Regions from separate parts of the Sphingobium sp. TomMM15 genome, predicted to be linked through region 3. Evidence: predicted binding sites of a transcription regulator. Region 3 holds the regulator's gene; each other region holds the start of a gene.
What was found. The regulator LexA, encoded in region 3, represses DNA repair genes until DNA is damaged. The targets are predictions, from matches to a motif close to GTTCCNCNCTTGTTCT.
Positions count from the first base shown of each region.

Region 1: ACZ51H_RS04415 (ATP-dependent helicase) is a predicted target of LexA. The motif match lies at 2,585-2,600, and genes of this name have one in related genera.
Region 2: ACZ51H_RS12480 (ImuA family protein) is a predicted target of LexA. The motif match lies at 2,067-2,082, and genes of this name have one in related genera.

Region 1 covers NZ_AP027314.1:855,448-859,602, forward strand. Annotated here, with positions in the region: gene ACZ51H_RS04415 (ATP-dependent helicase) at 239-2,515, opposite strand; gene ACZ51H_RS04420 (Fe-S oxidoreductase) at 2,840-3,253, shown strand; gene ACZ51H_RS04425 (Rrf2 family transcriptional regulator) at 3,201-3,689, opposite strand; gene ACZ51H_RS04430 (globin domain-containing protein) at 3,805-4,155, shown strand, end outside.
Region 2 covers NZ_AP027314.1:2,499,409-2,503,563, forward strand. Annotated here, with positions in the region: gene recA (recombinase RecA) at 1-388, shown strand, start outside; gene ACZ51H_RS12475 (sulfotransferase domain-containing protein) at 558-1,928, opposite strand; gene ACZ51H_RS12480 (ImuA family protein) at 2,088-2,903, shown strand; gene ACZ51H_RS12485 (Y-family DNA polymerase) at 2,800-4,155, shown strand, end outside.
Region 3 covers NZ_AP027314.1:479,003-483,157, forward strand. Annotated here, with positions in the region: gene ACZ51H_RS02515 (ComEC/Rec2 family competence protein) at 1-1,791, shown strand, start outside; gene lexA (transcriptional repressor LexA) at 1,752-2,423, opposite strand; gene ACZ51H_RS02525 (hypothetical protein) at 2,576-2,728, shown strand; gene ACZ51H_RS02530 (molybdopterin molybdotransferase MoeA) at 2,783-3,961, opposite strand; gene moaC (cyclic pyranopterin monophosphate synthase MoaC) at 3,958-4,155, opposite strand, start outside.

The sequences.
Region 1 (4,155 bases), 380 kb from region 3:
AGACCCATATCATTGCGAGCGACAGAAGATCGGCGACGTTTGCTCCAAGCCTGCGAGCGTTTCCTCCGCTCTCACGATCATGCTATATGGCCCTCGACCATCGTGCTTCGACCAGTGGTGGAGGCGGAGGGCGCAGGGATAGTGGCGCTACTCCTGCAAAACGACGAGATATTTTAAAAACTCTGCCCAAGCGGATGGTTGACGCGCATGACCCGCACGGAAACTGACTTGGTCAAGTTCAAGCTGGCTGCACGAAGCTATCCATCACGCGCTTACGGCCAGCCGTTTCAAAATCGATCTCGAGTTTGTTGCCCTCGATCTCCGCAATCGTGCCGTAACCAAATTTCTGGTGAAATACGCGCAACCCCAGGTGCATATCATCTCGACCCTTGTTGCCGAGGGATACCGCCGAGGCGCGAGCTTCCACGATCCGTACGGGTTCGCGGGAGAATTGGCCACTTTGTTGCGCCCGCTGCCAGCCTGGGCCACGCCCGCTGCCTCGTTGTACGTTGGAGAAGGGATCGGCGCGCTCGGACCAATTGGCCCGCCATAGGGATGCGCCGCCCGCCATGCTGCTTTCCTCCTCGACATGTTCCGGAGGTAACTCGCCTACGAACCGTGACGGGATGGAACTGGTCCACTGGCCATATATTCTCCGGTTCGCCGCATGAAGGATGACGCACAGCTTCCTGGCGCGAGTAATCGCCACATAGGCGAGCCGACGTTCCTCCTCCAGGCTGTTGAGACCGCCTTCGTCCAACGCTCGTTGAGAAGGAAAAATACCTTCTTCCCAGCCCGCCAGGAAGACGGTGTCGAATTCGAGCCCTTTTGCCGCATGGATGGTCATGATCGTGACCTTCCGTTCCTCGGCCTGCGCATCATTGTCCATGACTAGCGACACATGTTCGAGGAACGCGCCCAGCGTTTCATATTCCTCCATCGCGCGAGTAAGTTCATTCAGGTTTTCGAGGCGGCCTGCGCTTTCGGCTGTGCGTTCTGCCTGAAGCATGGCCGTGTAGCCGCTTTCATCCAGTATTTGGCGCGCGAGTTCGGCATGGGGAAGCTGGGTCGCGCGGTCGCGCCAGCGAGCCAAATCCCCGATGAAGGCGCCAAGGCTGCGGCGCGCTTGCGGAGTCATTTCGTCGGTATCGAGAATTCGTGCAGCCGCGAGCGCCAAGGGTATGGCCTCGGCCCGAGCGAGGCGGTGGAGCTTCTCCACGGCCTTGTCACCTAAACCGCGCTTGGGAACATTAACGATCCGCTCAAATGCCAGGTCGTCGGCCGGTTGGTTGACGAGGCGAAGATAGGCAAGCGCGTCGCGTATTTCGGCCCGCTCATAGAAGCGGAAGCCGCCTACGATCCTATATGCAAGGCCGATCTGAATGAATCGATCTTCAAATTCGCGGGTCTGGTGCTGCGCGCGGACAAGGATGGCCACCTCTTCCAACGATCGACCCGAGCGCTCGATCGCCTCGATTTCGTCGCCGACGCGGCGAGCCTCTTCTGGCCCGTCCCAAACGCCGATGACGCGGACTTTTTCACCGATGTCGATGTCGGTCCACAGCGTCTTGCCTAGCCTGTTGCCGTTTTCGGCGATCACACCGGAGGCGGCGCCCAGGATGTGAGGCGTGGATCGGTAATTCTGCTCCAGGCGGACAATCTTGGCGCCCGGGAAGTCCTTTTCAAATCGGAGGATGTTGGCGACTTCCGCGCCCCGCCACGAATAGATGGATTGGTCGTCATCACCCACGCAGCAAATATTCTTTCGCTGCTGAGCGAGCAGACGGAGCCAGAGATACTGGCTGCTGTTGGTGTCCTGATACTCGTCCACCATGATATAGCGGAACCGCTGCTGATAGCTTTCGAGCACATCCCGGTGGCGCTTCAATATGGTGAGCACATGGAGCAGCAAGTCGCCGAAGTCGCAGGCATTTACATCGCGAAGGCGGGCCTGATAGGCAGCATATAATTTCTGCCCGCGCCCATTCCCGTAAGATTCGCTATCTCCGGCGCTGATTTCGTCAGGCGTCAGCCCCTTATTCTTCCACTGATCGATCAAGCCACCCAGCTGCCGCGCAGGCCAGCGCTTTTCATCAATCCCTTCAGCCTGGATCAGCTGCTTCATTAGCCGAAGCTGATCGTCTGTATCAAGAATGGTGAAGTTGGATTGCAAGCCGACCAATTCAGCATGTCTGCGAAGCATTTTGGCAGCGATGGCATGAAATGTGCCGAGCCACGGCATGCCTTCCACGGCCGGACCGATCATACGTCCGACACGCTCGCGCATTTCGCGCGCGGCCTTGTTGGTGAAGGTGACCGCCAGGATTTCCGACGGATAGGCGCGGCGCGTAGCGATGAGATGCGCCAGTCGTGCGGTCAGCGCAGCCGTCTTGCCCGTTCCGGCACCCGCCAAAACAAGAACCGGCCCCTCGGCAGTGAGGACGGCTTCCCGTTGAGGCTCATTGAGGCCCTGAAGATAGGGCGGATCATCAGGCGAGGGAGCAGGGAGGGTCATGGTCAACAACTAGGGAGCAGGGATAGAGGGAGCAAGGGCTTGGTCGCGTGCGATTGATGGCAATCTATGAGAACAAAAGAGGAATCATGCAAGGGCGAAGGCCACTGTGTTCACCTTACGATATCCCCTCGGCCTCTCGTCGTGTCGTTAGGTCAAGGCCAAGCGGTTTCAGTGAGGGATGGGCGCTTTGCTGAAAGACAATGATCATTCGCCTGATAGCAGCAGAGCCACAGTTCGTCGCCGATATCGGAACGCGTGCGTCACCGATCTGGTTCTCTACCCGCCAAGAGGCAGAACGGGGTGATGAACAGGAAAGGATTACCCATGAAATCGATCATGCTTGCGGGTGCCGCCATGCTGGCTTTTACCACCGGCGCTACTGGCATTGCGATCGCTCAGGGTGTGCCGGACAATACGGCCCAACCCCCAGCCACTGATAGCATGCCGACGGATGCGGCTACGCCTGCGAGCCCTGCAACAGCGGCAGATCCCAATGCTGGTCAGCCGACAGGAGAGGTTCCAGCTGACACCGGCATGATGCCCGCAACGCCGGGGATGCCCAAGGACCCTGCCGCGCCTGTGGGCAGTGCGGCTAATCCGGTGACCGTTGGCGGCAACATGACCCCTCCGCCCGCAGGCGGTAAGGACTATCCGCTATGCAGTCGCACGGTACAGGATAGCTGCATCAATCCAGGCGAGGCGCCGCGTTCGAAGAAGATGGCGCGCAGGCATCGCTGACCGGAGAGACAGAAGCGGGCAGGGCGGCAATAAGCGCCGCCAGCCCGGTTCTGTCTTTGGCGGCGTCCGCCAGGCTGTGCTGGTCGAGCACTGCCAGAAAAGCTGTAGTTGCGGCCTTCAAAATGCCCGACAGGCCACAAGCGGCGCGGAGGCCGCAGCCTGCGCAGTCCGCCAGGTTCATGTCCGTTTCAGTGTGACGGACCACATCGCCCAGCCTGATTGCTTCAGGAGCATGGGCCAGCGTGAAGCCGCCGCCTCTGCCGCGCTGGGTTAGGATGAACCCGCCTTGGCCGAGGTGGTGGACGACTTTCATCAAATGATTGCGCGAAAGAGCGTAGGCGTCGGCGACCTCGGGGATGGTTGCGCGGCCTGTTGGCGTGACGGCCAGATGGATGAGGACGCGCAGGGCGTAGTCGGTGTGGCGGGTCAATTGCATGAGGGAATGCGTTAATTGAACGGGGTTTGCAGATCAAACATGTAGATCGTTTACATGTTTAAAGATGTACCGTAAAGGCGTCTTTACCGAGTCTTTATTTCAAAGGGGTGCATATATGAGCCAGCTCAGCGCTGAAACCATCGCGATCGTCAAAGCAACCGCTCCCGCGCTGCGGAGCCATGGGGTGGAGATCACGACCGCCATGTATGCGCGCCTGTTCCAGGATGCGTCGATCAAGGACATGTTCGATCAGGCGGCCCAGGACAGCGGCGAGCAGCCCAAGCGTCTGGCTGCGGCCATCCTGGGTTATGCCGAGAATATCGACAAGTTGCAGGCTTTGACCGGCGCGGTCGAGCGCATGGTGCAGCGGCACATCGAAACCGGCGTGAAGGCCGAACATTATCCCAAGGTTGCCGAAGCGCTGCTGCCCGCGATCCGCGATGTTCTGGGCGCGGAAGTTGCCACG
Region 2 (4,155 bases), 580 kb from region 3:
CTACGCTTCGGTTCGCCTCGATATCCGCCGTACCGGCCAGATCAAGGATCGCGACGATATCGTCGGCAACGCGACCCGCGTGAAGGTGGTGAAGAACAAGGTCGCCCCGCCGTTCAAGCAGGTGGAATTCGACATCATGTATGGCGAGGGGATTTCGAAGATCGGCGAGATACTAGACCTTGGCGTCAAGGCTGGCGTGGTCGAAAAGTCGGGTGCCTGGTTCTCCTACGACTCCGTCCGCATCGGCCAGGGGCGTGAAAATGCCAAGACCTTCCTCAAGGAAAATCCCGAAATGGCGGAGCGCCTGGAAAAGGTGATCCGGGGCAAGACCGAAGAGGTCGCCGAAGGGATGATGACCGGACCCGAAGCGGAGGATGATGGCGAATAAGCACGGCTAACGCCTGCGGCCGGATCAGCCGCAGGATAGCCGCGCGGCTCTGCTCGCCTTTCGTTTCACGCACTGAAAAGGCCCGCCCGCGCATTTTCGCGGGGCGGGCCTTTTACCGTTATAAGGCGCGACTGGGCGTGGCTTTCCCAGCAGGGCAAATGAACATTGATCAGCGGCTGGGGCTTATCATTCCTGTCGGCTTAAGGTCAGAGGCCGGAATTTTGGCGTGGCTCCGCTGGCGCCTTTTGCTCTGCTCGACGGCGAGCTTTTTCTTGAGCCGTACGCCCTGAAGACCCCAGTCTCCGAAATGTACGGCAGCCAGGAATATGAGGAGGCCGTTCATGAACAAGGCGATGGTGAGAGGCAGCGCGAGAAAGACGTCGAGTATCTGTTCGGTCGGCGTTTCCACAGGCCCCACCCGGTCGATCCCGAACAAGGCGAGGCCGTCTTCAAGGGAATGGCCATCCCATTCCCGCCGGAAAAACCATTCGCCTACTTCTATCGCCAGAATGGTCGGGGCGATGAGCATGGCGGCGAGGCCGATTATGACCATCGCTTCGCTCAGGAGCTGTACGCCAAGAGAGGGAAGGCGGCGCTTGGTTACAGGATCATGCACCTGTTTTTCGGGCGCCACGGATTGCGATATCCCGATCGGTCTCACGGTGGATGACGAAGGCGGGGCCGAAAAGCCGTATCGATCCAGCTTGGCCAGCATCCGGGGGTTCAACTGAGACTTGCAGCTATCCTCGATGAATTTTTGCTGCTCGATCGTCAGTTCCTGACGGAAGCTGTCGGATTGTCCCTTTCTCATCCGCAGAGCATCTGAATCCGATCGGTCATATTCATGGCCGGGAATGCCCTGGGCGAGTTCCAATGCCTTGAGCTTTTCGAAGGATGAGTTTTCCACCGCATATCCAAGAGCACGGCTATTGACTGGCTCATCCAGGAAATTGAGCATCTTTTCGACTTCTGCCTCCGTTTGAAGCAGTAGATCCTCATAATATATGATGTGATGATCATGCCGTTCGAGGCCATTGGCCCAGCTATTCATATATTTAATATAGTGCGGCAGGCCCCTATTCTCATCCATGAGAAAATCATCAACGCTGCCTTGAAACGACATCTTGTGCCGAGTCACATGGTGATAGTCGGAAATGAGTACGGCTCGCGGATCCCGGATCAGGAATATGATGGGAAGGCGGCCGGGCAGGGTTGGTTTGAAGCGCAGATGGGTGGAAGGGATGAGGGGGAAAGAGGCTTCCTCCGACCTGCGGACAAAGGCCGGTATGCCGCGCACCGGATCCAAGTCGAAATTGGGAGCAAAGGTGAACATGCTTTGGGTCGTAATGGGCGGATATGCCCGCGACGCGAGGAAATATTGCGCCAGGATAAACCTGAGCCAGGTCCTGCCCGACTTCGGATAGGAGGCAAGGAGCGCGGTCGCAGCGCTGGAAACCAGACGCAGGCTGCGAGCCGAAGCGATACGGCGCGCCAGAATGAAGGGCGCATGAGCCAGCGAAGCGATGTGGGGCGTGTCCATCAACACAGATTAGCTTGGCAGAAAGCCGGGTGTGAAACTTTTCCGGATGATGGCCAATGTGTGTAAGAAGCTGAAACCATCCTCCCTTTTTTCTAATGGCAGCCAAGTTGATTGACAGGGGATGCGCTATCGCCGAAAAGAACATATAGAGAACATTCTATGGTGGATTCGGTGAACAGGCTTGCAGCCCTCAGGCGGCACATTGCATCACTGGAAGGGATTCCGGCCGTCAAAGCAGATGCGCGTATCACAACGGGACATGCGGCTTTTGATCAGGCATTGCAGGGTGGCCTTGCCAGGGGTCGGGTGCATGAATTGTTCGGAAATGCTGAAGATGAAGGCGCCACTGCCGGTCTTTCCCTGATCCTTGCCCATCTTGCAGCGCGTGAGGCTCCTCTGTTCTGGTTGCGCCTTCCAGATGGAACGGCGGGACAACCTTATGGCCCGGGGCTCTCCGCGCTTGGAATAGATCCAGCCCATTTGCTGATCGGCGTCATGAAGGATGAGGCGCTGCTGCTGCGCGCGGCGGTCGATGCGTTGCGGTGTCCGGCGCTGGGGGCGCTGGTCATCGAACTGCGCGGGCGCGCGCCGCTGCTGGACTTGACCGCGAGCCGCCGTCTGGCGCTGGCGGCGGAGACGTCGGGGGTTACCGCCTTCGTGCTGCGGATTGGTGGCGATCCGGTTCCGAGCGCGGCGGAGACGCGGTGGCGGGTGGAGGCTGCCCCATCCGTGCCGTTGCCGGGCAATGCGCCGGGCATGAGCGCCTTTTCGCTCCACCTGTTGCGCCGCCGTTCGGGGGCAGACGGCATGACGTGGCGAATGGTGTGGAATGCCGAGCGGGGAGATTTTGGAGAAGAGTGCGATGAACGCCATGAGCATGGATGGGCAAGCGGAGGACGCGCTGACGAGGCGGCGTTATCTGGCGCTGTGGTTCCCCTTCCTGCCGGTGGATCGGCTGCGCATCGCGCGGCCTGATCTGTGGCAAGCGCAGGCCGGCGCCGGGCCGGTCGCCATCGTGGAGGCCGTGCGCGGGGCCATGCGTCTTGTGACACCGGATGCCGATGCGCTGGCGTTGGGCCTGAATGCGGGCATGACCCTGGCCGATGCGCGGGCGCAAGAGCCTGACCTTGTCAGCTTCGAGGCCGATCATCATGCCGATCAGGATTGGCTGGAACGGCTGTGCGATGGGTGCGCTCGCTATACGCCTGCGGTCGCGATCGATCCGCCGCATGGGCTGATGCTGGACATTACTGGCTGCGCGCATCTGTGGGGCGGGGAGGAAACACTGGCGCGCGAGGCGGTGGACCGGTTCGAGCGGCACGGCATGGAGGTGCGTCATGCAGTAGCGGGCACGCCGGAGGGCGCGCATGCGCTGTGCCGTTTTTCCGCAGGGCCAGCGCCTGATGAGGAGGCCGCGCTGCGCCGCTTGCCGGTCGAGGCGCTGGAGCTGGATCAGGAGAGCGGGGTGGCGTTGCGGCGCGCGGGGCTGCGCACCATCGGCGATCTTGCTGCCCGGCCCGCCGCAGCGCTGGCCGCGCGTTTTGGCGAGGAGGCTGTGGAGGCGCTCCATCGCCTGCTGGGTCTGGGGCATCGGCCGCTTAGCCCCCGCCGCCCGCGTCCTGTCCTGCGGATTGAGCGTCGTTTCGCCGAGCCTGTGGGCAGCACCGCCTATGCCTTGCAGCGGGTTGAGGAGATGGCGGCCGAAGCGGGCGAGCGGCTGACCGAGCGGGGCGAGGGCGGGCGGCGGTTCGAATTGCTGTTTTTTCGCACCGATGGCCTCGCCTTTCCGCTGCGGGTGGAAACCGGCCTGCCGGTAAGGGATGCACCCGCGATCATGCGGCTGGTGCAGGAACGGATCGACAGCTTGTCCGATCCGCTGGACCCTGGATTTGGCTTCGACATGCTGCGTCTCACCGTGCCGCAGACCGAGCCGATGGCCGCGACCCAGTTGGCGCTGGAAGGGGGCGAGGCAAAGCGCGAGGAAGCTGTCGCGGCGCTGGTCGATCGGCTGTCCGTCCGCGTTGGCCGCAACCGCATCCAGCGGTTGGAACCGCGCGACAGCCATATTCCCGAGCAGGCGCAGCTTGCGCTGCCTGCGATCGAAAGCCGCACCCCGTCCAGCTGGCCGCGTCAGGGAGAGCCCGGCGATCCGCCGATGCGCCCCATTCATCTGTTCGACCCACCCCAGCCGATCGAGGTGGTGGCGGAGGTGCCAGACGGCCCGCCC
Region 3 (4,155 bases):
GATATGGTGCCTGCGCAGCAGATGAGTCGCGTATCGATCCGTCCGATCGACATGTCTGCGCTGCCTTCCTTGATCCGGGTGAACATAGCAGCGGCGGACCTACCCGAAGGGGTTGGCAAAGGTGCCATCATTCGCTTTCGCGCTCGGTTGATGCCTCCTGCCGAAGCGAGCCTGCCCGGCAGCTATGATTTTTCGCGTCGAGCCTATTTTCAGGGGATCGGGGCAACGGGACGCGCGCTTAAGCCCATCGTCGTGCTACGACCATCAACGGAGGCGCCGCCTCTGCGCAATCGTCTTTTCGCGCATATATTGAAGAATGCAAATGGCGACGGAGCGGGGATCGCCGCAGCGCTGGCGACGGGGGATCAGGGCGCGATCAGCGAGGCGGACGCCGACGCGATGCGCCGCAGCGGTCTTGCCCATCTGCTCTCGATCAGCGGGTTGCACGTCACCGCCCTCATCGGCGCGGTCATTTTCCTGCTGATGCGGATCATGGCACTCAGCCGACGTGCGGCGTTGGATTGGCCATTGATGCTGATCGCTGCGGCCGGTGGTGCGCTGGCGGGCCTGGGATATACTTTGCTGACGGGCGCGGAAGTGCCGACGGTTCGATCCTGCGTCGCGGCACTGCTGGTGCTGGGCGGGCTTGCGCTTGGGCGCGAAGCCATCACCTTGCGGCTGATAGCCGCCGGTGCACTGGTGGTTCTGTTGGCATGGCCAGAGGCGCTGGCGGGGCCAAGCTTCCAGATGAGTTTCGCCGCAGTTATCGCTATTGTTGCCTTGGGCGAACATCACCGCTTTCGGGCGTTCGCGGCATCCCGTGACGAGCCAGCGCTTCGGCGACTGGGTCGCCACCTTGCCGTCCTGCTTCTCTCCGGCTTTGCGGTGGAAATGGTTCTGGCGCCGATCGCGTTGTTCCACTTTCACAAGGCCGGGATGATAGGCGCTTTTGCAAACCTTGTGGCTATTCCCCTGACGACCTTTGTCGTCATGCCGTTGGAAGCGTTGGCCCTGCTGCTGGATGTTGCCGGTCTGGGTGCTCCAGCCTGGTGGCTGACCTCCCGCGCGCTCGACGTGCTGTTGCTGATCGCGCATTGGGTGGCGGCAAGTCCTTGGGCGATCGTCACTGCGCCCTCGGTGTCCAACGTGATTTTCGGGATCATCGTGCTGGGCGGCCTTTGGTGCCTGCTGTGGCGAAGCGCTTGGCGGTGGGCGGGAATGGTCCCCGTGACGCTGGGGATGGCCATCATCGTGATGAGTTCGCCTCCCGACATTCTGGTGACCGCGGATGGGCGCCATGTGGCCGTCCGGGGGCAGGACGGCGACATGGCTCTTCTGCGCGAACGGGCCGGAGATTATGTCCGCGATATGATCGCAGAGAGTGCAGGCTATGGAGGTCCACTGGGCGCTCTTGCAGACCTGCCTGAGGCGCGTTGTTCCATGGACCTGTGCATGGTGGCCCTAACCGGAAGAGGGCGCATATGGCAGCTATTGGTGACGAGAAGCGGGGTTATCGTGCCCAAAGACAGCCTGGCACGCGATTGCGCGCGTGCCGACATCGTTATCGCTGACCGCCGCCTGCCGTCATGGTGTCGGCCCCGCTGGCTGAAAGCCGACCGGCGGCTGTTGGCGCATACCGGCGGGCTGGCGATCGATCTTGATGGAGGAACCGTGCGAACCGGCAAAACAGTGGGCGACGCACATCCGTGGGTCGCCCGGCCTTCCTATCTTCCGGCTCGCCGCCGATCCGATCAGTTGTACCGTCGCAGCAGACCAGCCAGCTTTCCTTGAATGCGCACCTGCTGCGAATCGTAGATTTGCGGCTCATAAGCATTGTTGGCCGGATCGAGCCTGACCTTAGGCCCCTGGCGATGATAATATTTCAGTGTCGCCTCACTATCCTCGATCAGTGCGACCACGATTTGCCCCTCGCGCGCGACTTCAGTGCGCTGGATCAGTGCGAAGTCGCCGTCGAGGATGCCCGCATCGATCATCGAATCGCCCGAAACCTCAAGAGCATAATGGTCTCCGGCACCCAATAGCGCCGCAGGAACGGACAGCATATTCTGTCCTTCCATGGCTTCGATCGGAACGCCTGCGGCAATCCGCCCGTGAAGGGGGATGTCTATAACGTCATTGGCTGCGACCGGGGGCTTGGCCGACAGTTGCGGCTTGGGTGTCGCTGCAACCTTGGGTGCGCGATGCATCGCTTCAGGAAGTTTCAAAACCTCCAGCGCGCGCGCCCGGTTCGGCAGGCGGCGGATGAACCCGCGTTCTTCCAGCGCATTAATCAACCGGTGAATCCCGGATTTCGATCGAAGATCGAGCGCTTCCTTCATCTCCTCAAACGAAGGCGAAACCCCGCCTTCCTCGAGCCGAGTTTGAATGAAGCTGAGCAATTCCTGTTGCTTGGGCGTCAGCATGCCGACTTATCCTCCATGGAACGGATGGAGAACGCATAGGAAACGTAAGGAGGCAAGTCAAGCAGGCTTGCGCCAAGCGTAACGAAAGGAACGGACCTGCGTCACAGCCGTTCAATAGCGGCCTTCCCAAAGAGGGTGAATAGGAGAGTAAGATGGCGAACCAGAACGATCAGGACAAACAGCGCCGCCAGCAAGGTGGTGACCGCTCAAGCCAGGGCGGGCGTCAGCAGCAGCAGGAAAATCGCCAGGGTCAAATGGGCGAAAGCCGCAAGGACAAGAGCGATCACAGCAAGCAGCAGCGCTGATCTACGTTCGATTGGATCACGGGGAGGGGCCGCTTTGCGGCCCCTTTCTCATTGTCAGAGCGGCACGATGGTTACTTGGTCGCCTGTGGCAGCGGGGTGGGAATTGGCAGGGCGAAGGATCAGGCAGTCCGCTTGAGCCAATGCTGCGGTGGCGGCGCTGTCTTGCGAGGTGACAGAGACCAAACCAGCGCCGGTAAGGTAGGCGCGAAGATAGTCGTCGCGCTCTCCGGTCGCAGGAAGTGGGGCGGCGAGTTCCGCGATCATTGTACGCGGGAGCGGGCTGGCGGCTCCGGCCATGTGCCGGACGAGCGGCAGCAGGAACAGCGTTGCGGTCACGAAGGCGGATACGGGATTGCCTGGGAGGCCGAGGAATAGGGCGTCGCCCAGCGTTCCCGCCATGAGCGGCTTGCCGGGTCGCATGCGAATCTTCCAGAAATCCAGAGTGCCGCCTGCCGCCTGGAAAGCTGGCCTCACCAAGTCGTGATCGCCGACCGAGGCACCTCCGGTCGAGACGATGATGTCGGCCCCGGCGGCTTCTTTGAGCGATCGGACCATTGCGTCGAGATCGTCGGGAACGATGCCGACGTCGATCACCTCCGCGCCTGCCTGGCCTAGCATGGCCGCAAGCATGGGCGCGTTGGAGGACGGCAAGCGGCCAGAGGGCGTGGGCGCTCCAGGGGGAACGAGTTCATTGCCGGTGGAGATCAGGGCAACGCGCGGACGGGCGCCGACCGGGAGGGTTCCGTGGCCCCCAAGAACGGCGAGAGCAATCTGCGCGGGACCCAATGCGGCACCGGCAGGCAGCAATAGATGATTTGCGCCAAAGTCGCTTGCCGCCGGGCGCGCATTTCGTCCTGTGGGTAATGGAGAGCCGAGGGGATGCACGAGCTGGCCGTCCAGCTGGGCATCTTCCTGGATCAGGACGGTATCGGCGCCTGGCGGAAGTGGTGCGCCGGTAAAGATGCGGCAGCATTCCCCCGGAGCCAAAGCGGAGGGAAGGGAGCCGCCCGCCGTGCTTTCAGCGGTCAGGCGCCAAGGGCCAGGCCATTCTGCCGCACGAATGGCGTAACCGTCCATGGCCGATAGATCTGCCCAAGGCTGATCGCGGAGGGCGAAGATGTCACGTGCGAGCCATCGGCCTGCACAGTTGGAAACCGGGGCGTCCTCTTCCGGCAAGCGGCCGCCCAGCGCAAGCAGGCGCGCCTGAGCTTCCGCAACCGGGAGCAGGCTCATTCGGCCCGCCAGTCGCCCGACTTGCCGCCCGACTTTGCGAGCAACCGGACATTGCCGATGATCATGCCCTTATCGAGCGCCTTTGCCATGTCGTAGATGGTCAGAAGCGTGGCAGAGGTCGCGGTAAGTGCTTCCATCTCAACACCGGTTTGACCCGCGCTTCTGGCGGTAGCGGTCACGGTGACGCCTTCTGT